Regions from separate parts of the Burkholderia savannae genome, predicted to be linked through region 2. Evidence: predicted binding sites of a transcription regulator. Region 2 holds the regulator's gene; the other holds the start of a gene.
What was found. Region 2 encodes FliA, which starts transcription of late flagellar genes. Its sites were predicted from a motif close to CTAAAGTTTNNNNNNNNNNNGCCGNTA; they were not measured.

Region 1 (8,011 bases), 370 kb from region 2:
GCAGCCGCGCGGCGAGCTGCTCGCCGTTCAGCACGAGCTCCGCGTCGACGGTGCCGAGCGACGGCAACGCGAGCGTCAAGCGCGTGCGCCAGCCGCGCGCATCCGGCGCTTCGGCCTCGGACGACGGCCGCTCGCGGCCATGCCGCTCGTCCGGCTCGATCGTCCAGTCGAGCCTCGCGCCCGGCCACGCTTCGCCGGTCCAGCGAAACTGGTCGGTCGCGAGCAGATCGAGCTGCTGGCGCACGATCGGCAGCGTCGCCGCGTGCAGCGAGGCCGCGACCGACGCCGGCGCTCCCGCGTCCGGAGGCGGCATGCCGGGCCGCGCGCCGGCCGTCTGCGCGGCTTGCGCGGCGGTGGGCTTGCCGTCTTCGCCGGCGAGCGCCGCATACGCGTCGACCGAGCGTGCGAGCGCCGCCGCGCTCGGCGGCGCGCGGCCCGACGCCGCCGCGCCTTCGCCCGCGTCGCCCGCCGGCTGCCCCGGGTTGCGCGCCGCCGATTGCGCGGGCGCGTCGTCGCGGCCGCCTTGCGGCAGCGGCAGGCGCGCGGCGAGCAGATCGGCAAGCGCGTCGTCGAGCGCATTGCCCGCCTGGCCGGCCTGCGCGCCCGGCTGGCCGGCCGTCGCGAGCCGCGCCTGCGGCTCGCGCGCGAGCTCGGCCGTCGTGCGCTGGCCCGCGAGCCATTGTGCGAGATGGGATTCGTAGAAGAGGCCGCTTTCCGCGACGGCCTGCGCGAGCGCCGCGCTCAGCGCGGCGGCGGGCGATGCGCCCGAAGACGCTTGCGCCGCGGCCTGCGCGGCCTGCGCCGCCTGCGCGCCGGGCGCCGCCGCGGACGGCCCGGGGTTGCCGGCATCGGACGCGACAACAAGCAACGGATCGACCAACGCGGCCGCTTGCGCGGCGGACGCGATCGGCGGCGCGGGCAGCAGCGGCGCAGCGCCGACGACCGCGGGCGTCGCATCACCGCCGTAACGGGAAATCGCGTCGAGCGTGAGTCCGACCTCGGACAGCACGGCCTGCGCGGACGCAGGCGGCGGCCCGCCCGCCGCCTGCTGCGGCGGCGCTGACGCGGGCGGCGCGCCGGACGTGCCGACCTGTGCCGCCGCCGCGCCGCCCGCCGAGGGCTGGATCGCGTCGAGAAGACTGTCGATGCGGCTCGCCAGGATGGCGGCGGCAGCGGTGTCGATAGCGGTCATCGTGAGTCCTGACGCGCGCCGGATGAAATTCGTGCAACCCGCGCAAACGGACGCGCGCCGTCCGCTTGCGTGAGCCGGCGCGCACGAACGCGGCGGCGTGCCCCGCCCGCGTTCAGCCGCGCGCCCGGTACAGGTCGTTCAGCGTCGAGCGGCCCGCGCGGATGAACGCGGACAGCCGCGCGACCTCCGGGCTCGCGAGATCGCGGATCGCGGCGTCGTCGGCGAGGATGCGGCGGATCAGCTCGAACTTGCGGGTGCGCTCCGCATCGTCGAGCATGACGCCCTGCTCGGCCTCTTTCAGCCCGTCGACAAGCCGCAGATACTCCTCCTGCAGCCCGCCCATCGCATGCCATGCCGCATTGCGGGCCGCGACGAGCATCCGCCCGGACACGTCGGCGATCGCTTCGTAGCGAGCAAAGTATTCGGTCTTCCGGTTCATCGCGACTGTTCCGTTGCGGCTTGCGCGGTCATCCTGGCCACCTCCGGGCCGATGCCCGTCCACGCGTCCTCGAGCGTCGCGAGCAGGCCGTCGGCCTCGATCAGCAGCGGCTCGCTCGCGTCGACGTTCGCCTGCAGCAGACGCTGGCAGATGTACGTGTAAAGCGCGTCGAGACGCGACGCGATCTCGCCGCCGGCTTCGAGGTTCAGCGACTGCTGCAAGCCGCTCTCGACGATGCGGATGGCCTTGCCGATCGCCTCGCCGCGCGCGGCGACGTTGCCTTGCTGCAAATGCAGCCGCGCAAGCGCGATCGCCTGGCGCGCGCCCTGGTAAAGCATCGCGATGAGCCGATGCGCAGATGCGCCCATCACCCCTGTTTCGACGCCGACGCGCGCATAGGCACTGGCTCCAGCGTGTCCTGGGGTGAACATGGCGCTCCTCCTCTTTGGTGCATTCGATCCGGTATCACCGCCCCGTGCACGGCACGGCGCGGGCTTGTACCGACGTTATCGGTAAGGAAGCCCGAAAGCTTTAGAAAAATGACGCGCGGAGAGATCCGTCAGACGGACATCTGCATGATCTCGTTGTAGGCGCTCACTAACTTGTTGCGGACCTGGAGCCCGAACTGGAAGCCGATGTTGGCTTTCTGCATGTCGACCATCACGTCGTTGAGCGACACGTTCTGCGCGCCGAGCTCGAACGCCTGGGCCTGGCCGAGCGCCTTCTGCTGGTCGCCGCTGATCTTGTCGAGCGACGCCTTCATCGCACTCGCGAACGAGCCGGCGCTCGCCGCGCCGGAGCCGGCGAGCGCCGCCGTCGGACTCGCCGCTCCGCCCGCGGCCTGCGCGGCCATCGCCTGCATTTGTTGCAGCGCCGAAGCGATTCCGTTGACGGGGGCAACCATGGGATCTCCGCAAAAGAGCCGGGCCGCGAGGGCCCGGCGGGGGGGAACTCCGGCTTCCCGCGAGCGTTGCAAGGGCCGGATTGCGAAAAAGCATAGCAGCGGCCCGAAGGCGAAAGACGCAGAAGTACGGGCGAAACCCCGCTCTATTCGGCCGATCGCGCTTGACCGCACTGCGGATAATCGCATCGTGTCAATGTCCGCCTGCTCTGCCGAGCCGGCACTCAGCCCGCAGTGGAGATACTCGACGCATGGACTCGCAGGCCAACTCGCTGATCAATCCCGACGCCCGTTCGAGCCTTGCGGGCGCGCCGCCGCAAGCCGCGGCCGCGGCGGGCGCGCTGCCGGGCGCGGCGGCGGGCGGCGCGGATTTCGGCCTGGGCGGCTTCGCCGAGCGCATTCCCGGACTTTCGCGGATGAAGACGAATCCGCGCCTGCCGTTCCTGATCGGCGCGGCGCTCGCCGTCGCCGCGATCGTCGCGCTCGTGCTCTGGAGCCGCGCGCCCGATTACCGCGTGCTGTACAGCAACCTGTCCGACCGCGACGGCGGCGCGATCATCACCGCGCTCCAGCAGGCAAACGTTCCCTACAAGTTCGCCGACGCGGGCGGCGCGATCCTCGTGCCCGCGAACCAGGTTCACGAAACGCGTCTGAAGCTCGCCTCGATGGGGCTCCCGAAGGGCGGCTCGGTCGGCTTCGAGCTGATGGACAACCAGAAATTCGGCATCAGCCAGTTCGCCGAGCAGGTCAACTATCAGCGCGCGCTCGAAGGCGAGCTGCAGCGCACGATCGAATCGATCAACGCGGTGCGCGCCGCGCGCGTGCATCTCGCGATTCCGAAGCCGTCGGTGTTCGTGCGCGAGCGCGAAGCGCCGTCGGCGTCGGTGCTCGTCGATCTGTATCCGGGCCGCGTGCTCGACGAAGGGCAGGTGCTCGCCGTCACGCGGATGGTGTCGTCGAGCGTGCCCGACATGCCCGCGAAGAACGTGACGATCGTCGACCAGGACGGCAACCTGCTCACGCAGACCGCGTCGGCCACGGGCCTCGACGCGAGCCAGCTCAAGTACGTGCAGCAGATCGAGCGCAACACGCAAAAGCGCATCGACGCGATCCTCGCGCCGATCTTCGGCGCCGGCAACGCGCGCTCGCAGGTGAGCGCCGACGTCGACTTCTCGAAGATCGAGCAGACCTCGGAGAGCTACGGACCGAACGGCGCGCCGCAGCAGGCCGCGATCCGCAGCCAGCAGACGAGCTCCGCGACCGAGCTCGCGCAAAGCGGCGCGTCGGGCGTGCCGGGCGCGCTGTCGAACACGCCGCCGCAGCCCGCGTCCGCGCCGATCGTCGCGAGCAACGGCCAGCCGGCCGGCCCGGCTGCGACGCCCGTCAGCGATCGCAAGGATTCGACGACGAACTACGAGCTCGACCGAACGGTGCGTCACGTCGAGCAATCGATGGGCACGATCAAGCGGCTGTCCGTCGCGGTCGTCGTCAACTATCAGCCGGCCACCGACGCGAAGGGCCACGTGACGATGCAGCCGCTCACCGCGGACAAGCTCGCGCAGGTCCAGCAGCTCGTGAAGGACGCGATGGGCTACGACGAGAAGCGCGGCGATTCGGTGAACGTCGTCAACAGCACGTTCTCGGCGGCGGTCGACCCGTTCGCGAACCTGCCGTGGTGGCGCCAGCCCGACATGATCGAGCTCGGCAAGGACATCGCGAAGTGGCTGGGCGTCGCCGCGGCGGCCGCCGCGCTCTACTTCATGTTCGTGCGCCCGGCGCTGCGCCGCGCGTTCCCGCCGCCCGCCGAGCAGCCGGCGGCGGCCGCGGTTGCGGCGCTCAACGGCCCGGACGACGCGATCGCGCTCGACGGCCTGCCGAGCCCCGACAAGAAACAGCTTGCCGAAGAGGACGATGAGCATCCGGCCCTCCTCGCCTTCGAAAGCGAGAAGAACCGCTACGAACGCAATCTGGACTACGCGCGCACGATCGCGCGGCAAGATCCGAAGATCGTCGCAACCGTCGTGAAGAACTGGGTGTCCGATGAACGCTGAAGGCTTGAACAAGAGCGCGCTCCTGCTGATGTCGATCGGCGAGGAAGAGGCCGCGCAGGTATTCAAATTCCTCGCGCCGCGCGAAGTGCAGAAGATCGGCGCCGCGATGGCCTCGCTCAAGAACGTCACGCGCGAAGAGGTCGAGGGCGTGCTCAACGATTTCGTGCACGAAGCGGAGAAGCACACCGCGCTGTCGCTCGATTCGAACGACTACATCCGCTCGGTGCTGACGAAGGCGCTCGGCGAGGACAAGGCGGGCGTGCTCATCGACCGCATCCTGCAAGGCAGCGACACGAGCGGGATCGAAGGGCTCAAGTGGATGGATTCGGCGGCCGTGGCCGAGCTCATCAAGAACGAGCACCCGCAGATCATCGCGACGATCCTCGTGCACCTCGATCGCGACCAGGCGTCGGAGATCGCGTCGTGCTTCACCGAGCGGCTGCGCAACGACGTGCTGCTGCGGATCGCGACGCTCGACGGCATCCAGCCGACCGCGCTGCGCGAGCTCGACGACGTGCTGACGGGCCTCTTGTCCGGCAGCGACAACCTGAAGCGCGCGCCGATGGGCGGCATCCGCACCGCGGCCGAGATCCTGAACTTCATGACGAGCGTGCACGAGGAAGCCGTGCTCGAGAACGTCAAGCAATACGATCCCGATCTCGCGCAGAAGATCATCGACCAGATGTTCGTGTTCGAGAACCTGCTCGAACTCGAGGACCGCGCGATCCAGCTGCTGCTCAAGGAAGTCGAATCGGAGGCGCTCATCGTCGCGCTGAAGGGCGCGCCGCCCGCGCTGCGGCAGAAGTTCCTGTCGAACATGTCGCAGCGCGCGGCCGAGCTGCTCGCCGAGGATCTCGACGCGCGCGGCCCGGTGCGCGTGTCCGAAGTCGAGACGCAGCAGCGCAAGATCCTGCAGGTCGTGCGCAACCTCGCCGAGAGCGGCCAGATCGTGATCGGCGGCAAGGCGGAAGACGCATATGTCTGATCGCACGAGCGCGTCGAGCAAGCCCGTCACCGCGTATCAGCGGTGGGAGATGGCTTCGTTCGATCCGCCGCCGCCCGCGCCGCCCGACGACGGCGGCGCGGCGGCGGCCGCCGCGCTCGCCGCCGAACTGCAGCGCGTGCGCGACGCCGCGCACGCGGAAGGGATCGCCGCCGGCCACGTCGAAGGCCAGGCGCTCGGCTATCAGGCCGGCTACGAACAGGGGCGCGCGAAGGGCTTCGACGAAGGCCAAGCCGAAGCGCGCGCGGCGAGCGCCGCGCTCGCCGCGCTCGCCGCGTCGTTTCGCGACGCGCTCGCGGGCGTCGAGCGCGATCTCGCCGACGACATCGCGACGCTCGCGCTCGAGATCGCGCAGCAGGTCGTGCGCCAGCACGTGCAGCACGATCCGGCCGCGCTGATCGCGGCCGCGCGCGAGGTGCTCGCCGCGGAGCCCGCGCTCGCGGGCGCACCGCATCTGATCGTGAATCCCGCGGACCTGCCCGTCGTCGAAGCCTATCTGGACGACGAGCTCGACGCGCTCGGCTGGAGCGTGCGCACCGACGCGGCCGTCGAGCGCGGCGGCTGCCGCGCGCACGCATCGACGGGCGAAATCGACGCGACGCTCACGACCCGCTGGGAGCGCGTCGCGGCCGCGCTCGGCAAGGTGAGCGCATGGTGAGCAACGCATCCGGCGCGCTCGGCCGCGACGAACTCGATGCGCTCGAGCGCGAGCTCGCGCTCGCGTCGCGCGGCCCCGAGCACGGCGACGCGGCCGCGCGCGACATCGGCGACGGCGCGCTCGCCCAGCCCCCTCACCACCGCCCGCTCGCGGCGGGCCCCGCGACGTCGCGCGCGGCGCTCGCCAATCCGCATCTCGCGCACTGGCGCGCCCATCTCGACGGCATCCGCGAGCGCAACGCGCGCGCGCTGCCGCTGCGCCCGTGCGGACGCCTCACCCGCGCGGCGGGCCTCGTGCTCGAAGCGATCGGACTGAGGCTGTCGGTGGGCGCCGAATGCACGATCGAGTTGCCCGCGGGCAGCGCGCTGCCGTATGCGGAAGCCGAAGTCGTCGGCTTCGCGGGCGAGCGCCTCTTCCTGATGCCGACCACCGCGGTCGCGGGCGTGCTGCCCGGCGCGCGCGTGTGGCCGCTCGAGACCGCGCCCGTCGCCGATCCGCTCGCGGGCGCCAAGCGCCTGCCCGTCGGCTGGGAGATGCTCGGGCGCGTCGTCGACGCGTCGGGCCGCCCGCTCGACAATCTCGGGCCGCTCGCGTCGAAGGTCGACGCACCGCTCACCGCGCCGTCGGTCAATCCGCTCGATCGCGAACCGATCCATCACGTGCTCGACGTCGGCGTGCGCGCGATCAACGCGCTTCTGACCGTGGGGCGCGGCCAACGGATGGGCCTCTTCGCCGGCTCGGGCGTGGGCAAATCGGTACTGCTCGGCACGATGGCGCGCTACACGAGCGCCGAGGTGATCGTGATCGGCCTGATCGGCGAGCGGGGCCGCGAAGTGAAGGAGTTCATCGAGCAGATCCTCGGCGAGGACGGGCTCGCGCGCTCGGTCGTCGTGGCCGCGCCGGCCGACGTGTCTCCGCTGTTGCGGATGCAGGGCGCCGCTTACGCGACGACGCTCGCCGAGTATTTCCGCGATCAGGGCAAGCACGTGCTGCTGCTGATGGATTCGCTCACGCGCTACGCGATGGCGCAGCGCGAGATCGCGCTCGCGATCGGCGAGCCGCCCGCGACGAAAGGCTATCCGCCGTCGGTGTTCGCGAAGCTGCCCGCGCTCGTCGAGCGCACCGGCAACGGGCCGCAAGGCGGCGGCTCGATCACCGCGTTCTACACGGTGCTCACCGAAGGCGACGACCAGCAGGACCCGATCGCCGATTCCGCACGCGCGATTCTCGACGGCCACATCGTGCTGTCGCGCTCGCTCGCGGAAGCCGGCCACTATCCGGCCATCGACATCGAAGCGTCGATCAGCCGCGCGATGACCGCGCTGATCGACGACGCGCACCTCGACCGCGTGCGCCAGTTCAAGCAAATGCTGTCGCGCTACCAACGCAACCGCGACCTGATCGCGGTCGGCGCGTACGCGGCGGGACGCGACGCGCAGCTCGACCGTGCGGTTGCGCTGTACCCGCGCATCGAATCGTTCCTGCAGCAGGGCTTTCGCGAATGCGCGCCATACGCGCCGAGCCTCGCCGCGCTCGATGCGCTGTTCGAATCCGAAGGAGGCTGAACGCCATGGCCCAAACCTTTCCCCTTCAGCTCCTGCTCGAGCGCGCGCAGGACGAACTCGACGCCGCGACCAAGCAGCTCGGCCGCGCGCAGCACGAGCGCACCGACGCGCAGACGCAGCTCGACGCGCTCCTGCGCTATCGCGACGAATACCGCGTGCGCTTCGCCGAATCCGCGCAATCGGGCATGCCCGCCGGCAACTG
Region 2 (4,798 bases):
GATGAGAACGTGCGGCGCGCCGGGCGGCGGATTGTTCCCGCCGGCGCGCCGCGCGCGGCGGACGTCAGGCGGGCGGCCGCCCGGCGCCCGCGCGCCGGGTACGGATCAAGATATCAGTAACGATAGTGATCCGGCTTGAACGGGCCCGCCTTCGGCACGCCGATGTAGGCCGCCTGATCGTCGGACAGCTCGGAGAGCTGCGCGCCGATGCGCGCGAGGTGCAGGCGCGCGACCTTCTCGTCGAGGTGCTTGGGCAGCACGTACACCTTGTTGCCGTACTCGCCGCCGCGCGTGAACAGTTCGATCTGCGCGAGCGTCTGGTTCGTGAACGAGTTCGACATCACGAACGACGGGTGGCCGGTCGCGCAGCCGAGGTTCACGAGGCGGCCTTCGGCCAGCAGGATCACGCGCTTGCCGTCCGGGAAGATGATGTGGTCGACCTGCGGCTTGATGTTTTCCCACTGGTACTGGCGGGTCGACGCGACGTCGATTTCCGAGTCGAAGTGGCCGATGTTGCAGACGATCGCGTTGTGGCGCATCGCCTTCATGTGATCGTGGCCGATCACGTGGTAGTTGCCGGTCGCCGTCACGAAGATGTCGGCCTTGTCGGCCGCGTATTCCATCGTCACGACGCGGTAGCCTTCCATCGCCGCCTGCAGCGCGCAGATCGGATCGATTTCGGTGACCCACACGGTCGCGCCGAGGCCGCGCAGCGATTGCGCGCAGCCCTTGCCCACGTCGCCGTAGCCCGCGACGAGCGCGATCTTGCCCGCGATCATCACGTCGGTCGCGCGCTTGATGCCGTCGACGAGCGACTCGCGGCAGCCGTACAGGTTGTCGAACTTCGACTTCGTCACCGAATCGTTCACGTTGAACGCCGGGAACGGCAGGCGGCCGTCCTTTTCCATCTGGTACAGGCGGTGCACGCCCGTCGTGGTTTCTTCGGTCACGCCCTTGATGTGCGCGAGGCGCTTCGAGTACCAGCTGCCGTCGATTTCGAGGTGGCGCGCGATCGACTTGAAGAGCGCGACTTCTTCCTCGTTGGTCGGCTTGGCGATCACCGAGCGATCCTTCTCGGCCTTCGAGCCGAGGATCAGCAGCAGCGTGGCGTCGCCGCCGTCGTCGAGGATCATGTTCGCGAACTCGCCGTTCGGCCATTCGAAGATGCGGTGCGAGAACTCCCAGTATTCGTCGAGCGATTCGCCCTTGAACGCGAAGACGGGCGTGCCGGCCTCGACGATCGCGGCGGCCGCGTGATCCTGCGTCGAGAAGATGTTGCACGACGCCCAGCGCACGTCCGCGCCGAGCGCCTTCAGCGTCTCGATCAGCACGCCCGTCTGGATCGTCATGTGCAGCGAACCGGCGATGCGCGCGCCCGCGAGCGGCTGCTGCGCCTTGTATTCGTCGCGGATCTGCACGAGGCCGGGCATTTCGGTCTCGGCGATGTTCAGCTCCTTGCGGCCCCAGCCGGCAAGCGCGATATCGGCGACGACGTAATCTTGTGCGGAATTGGAATCGATGACAGCGGCGTTCATCACGCCCTCCTTTCTAAAAAAGTTCTAGAAAATTGTGACGTGAGCGCCGTTCAAGTAAGCGGGCGTCATCGGCGGGAACGATCGCCGCTACGCGACGATGCTGCGCCGACACACCGCTCGGTTGACCCTTTCCGAGCCTGGCGGGCGGGGCCCGTCGCAACGCTCCTCGGAAACGAGGTGGGATTGTAGCAAATCGAGACGAAATTTTCCTATCGTGCAAGCGGAGCGCTCGCGCGGCATTTTGCCGGCCTCGCCGACGCGCGCGCGCTTCCCGTGCATTGCGCCCGTCGCCGCCCGGCCGGCTCAGCTCTCCGTGCCGACCCACGCCAGCTCGCGCAGCTTCGCGCGCAGCCGCGCGACCGCCTGGCTGTGCAGCTGGCACACGCGCGATTCGCTCACCTCGAGCACCGCGCCGATCTCGCGCAGGTTCAGCCCGCGCTCGTAGTACAGCGACATCAGCAGCTTCTCGCGCTCCGGCAGGTGCTCGATCGCGTCGACGAGCGCGCTGCGCAGATGCTCGTCGAGCAGCGCGGACAGCGGATCGGCGTGGTCGGCGCGGTAGCGGTCGAGGAACGGCTCGTCGTCGGCCGAGCGGTCGAAATCCTCGTAGTAGACGAGCTGGCTGCCGTGCAGATCCTGCAGCATCGACTGAAATTCGCCGAGCGGCATCTGCAGGTGCTCGGCGATCTCCGTCTCGTTCGCCGCGCGGCCGAGCCGCTGCTCGACCTGGTGCACCGCGTGCTCGACCTCGCGCGACGTCTTGCGCAGGCTGCGCGGCAGCCAGTCGTTGCTGCGCAGCTCGTCGAGCATCGCGCCGCGAATCCGCTGCGTCGCGTAAGTCTCGAACTGCGCGCCCTGGTCTTCCTTGTAGCGGCTCGCCGCGTCGAGCAGGCCGATCATGCCGGCCTGGATCAGGTCGTCGAGATCCACGCTCGCCGGCATCTTCGCGACGAGCTGCAGGCCGAGACGACGCACGAGCGGCGCATATTGCGTCAGCACTTCGTCCTGGGAAATCTTGCCTTGAGCGTTGTACATCGTGCCCTCTCTTCGTCGTGGCGTTCAGGCGGCATGAGCCGCGCCTCGTTCAAACGCCGAACTTCCCGTCCGGACCCGGCCGACGCCAGAACCGGGGCGCATCGGCCAATACAGCAGATCGGCGGCGATCTGCCGGTAATCGCGCGCCGCCGCCGCCGACGCAAACGCGTCCACCACCGTGTGCGCGAGCCCGCGCGCGCGCTCGATCAGCGGATCGGCCGCGACGCACCCCGCGTTCGACAGCGACACCCGCAGATAGCGGCTCGCGACGCCCGCGAGGTTCTCGTACGCGGCCTTCGCGTCGGCCGCGCTCTGCACGTGATTCGTCAGCACGCGGAACTGCGCGAGCGCGTGCGCGTAGTGCAGCCGCTTCATGCACGCGTACGCCTCGGTGATCGCCGACGCCGACACGCGCGTGACGACGAGCACGTCGTGCGCGTCGCGCGCGAGCCCGGAGAGCGCGCCGTTCGCGTCGAGCTGCGCGTCGATCAGCACGATGTCCGCCGCGCCGTCGCCGAGCGCCTCGATCTGCGCGTCGCTGTAGCCGCCGCGCGCGAGCCGCGACGCCCCGCATATCGAGAATCCGAGCTCGTGACGCACCGGCTCGCCGTCGCGCAGCCATGAGCCGCACAGCGTCGCCGAGATCGAGCGGACGTTCGCGCGCTCGTCGACGACGAGCACGTCCTTGCCGAGCGCGGTGAGCGCCGCGGCGAGGTTCGCGACCGTCGACGTGCAGCCGACGCCCGAGGGTCCGCCCGTCACCGCGACGACGCGCGACGCGCGTCCGGCGAGCAGGCGCCGCAATCCTTCGGCCTGGTCGGTGATGCGCTTATCCAAAGCGGACCTCGTGCAGTTCGTTGCCGGCGCGCGTGCTCAACGCGGACAGCATCGCCGGCAGATCGTCGTCGTGCGGCACGAACGGGGAATCCTCGCGCGGCGCGCAGAACGCGCTCTTCAGCAGGAATTTCTTCGTCGCGACGTACAGATTCTCGGGCACCTTCTGGCCGGTCGACACGTAGTGCACCGGCAGCTTGTAGCGGATCACCGTGTCGAGCGCGCCGCCGAGGTTGCTCGCCTCGTCGAGCTTCGTCAGGATGCAGCCCGCGAGATCGGGGTGGCCCGCCGCGCTGCGGTACGCCTGCACGACTTCGTTCAGCGTGTCGCCGTGGCTCGTCGCGTTCAGCAGCAGCAGGCGCTGCACCGGCGTGTCCGCGCCGTGCAGCATCGCGATCTGGTCGGACACCGTGCGGTCGCGCTGGCTCATGCCGATCGTGTCGATCAGCACCATGTGCTTGTTGCGCAGCTCGGCAAGCGCGAGCTGCAGATCGCCGCCGTCCTTCACCGCGTGCACCGGCACGCCGAGGATCTTGCCGAAGATGCGCAGCTGCTCGTGGCCGCCGATCCGGTAACTGTCCGTCGTGAGCAGCGCGACCTTGCTCGCGCCGAAGCGCATCACGCAGCGCGCGGCGAGCTTCGCGGTCGTCGTCGTCTTGCCGACGCCCGTCGGGCCCATCAGCGCGAACACGCCGCCGCGCTCCATCAGCGCGTCTTCGCTGTCGAGCACGGGCAGGTTCGCCGCGAGCACCGAATGCGCCCACTCGGCCGCCGCGTCGAGCGTGTCGTAGCCGGCGCCCTCCGGCAGGTTGTCGACGACCATCCGCACGAGCTGCGCGGAAAAGCCCGCCGCGAACAGGTATTTCGTCAGCGCGCCGTGCACCGGATTGCGGCGCTGGCGCTCGTTCCACATCAGGCCCGCGAACTGCTCTTCCATCAGCTCGCGCAGCGAGCCGAGCTCCTGCATCACCGTGTCGTTGACGATGCGCTCGATGCGCGCCTTCACCGCGTCCGCGACGACGGCCGCGGTGTCTTCCGGCAAGCGCGGCGCCGGCTTGGCCGCCGCCGCATCATCGGCCGGCAGCCGGCGCGAGACGTTGCGCACGATGTCGCGCGCCCATTCGGGCGGCTCGTCCGCGGCGGCGCGCTCGCGCGGCGCCTGCGCGGCCGCCACGGCGGCGCGTGGGCGCGCAACGAGCTCTTCGTGCTGCTTCGTCAGCCGCTTCGCGTGCTCGACGAGCCACGGCGCGGGCTCGGACGGCGCGGCGGGCGGCTGGGCGGCCGGCGGTGGCGCGACGGTGGGCCGAGCGTCGTCGCCGGAAGCGTCGACGCTCGCGCCGAACACCGACGAAAACACGTCGGGAAGACCGCCCGATGCGTAGGGGTTCGCGGCC

Region 1: a site for FliA is predicted at 2,139-2,165, ahead of fliS (flagellar export chaperone FliS). Genes of this name have one in related genera too.

Annotation. Positions count from the first base shown of each region.
Region 1 is NZ_CP013417.1:3,859,237-3,867,247, forward strand. It holds gene WS78_RS18900 (flagellar hook-length control protein FliK) at 1-1,192, opposite strand, end outside; gene WS78_RS18905 (flagellar protein FliT) at 1,305-1,631, opposite strand; gene fliS (flagellar export chaperone FliS) at 1,628-2,062, opposite strand; gene fliE (flagellar hook-basal body complex protein FliE) at 2,191-2,535, opposite strand; gene fliF (flagellar basal-body MS-ring/collar protein FliF) at 2,784-4,583, shown strand; gene fliG (flagellar motor switch protein FliG) at 4,573-5,568, shown strand; gene fliH (flagellar assembly protein FliH) at 5,561-6,244, shown strand; gene fliI (flagellar protein export ATPase FliI) at 6,238-7,809, shown strand; gene fliJ (flagellar export protein FliJ) at 7,815-8,011, shown strand, end outside.
Region 2 is NZ_CP013417.1:311-5,108, reverse strand. It holds gene ahcY (adenosylhomocysteinase) at 114-1,535, opposite strand; S-adenosyl-L-homocysteine riboswitch at 1,570-1,709, opposite strand; gene WS78_RS00020 (RNA polymerase sigma factor FliA) at 1,839-2,570, opposite strand; gene WS78_RS00015 (MinD/ParA family ATP-binding protein) at 2,595-3,407, opposite strand.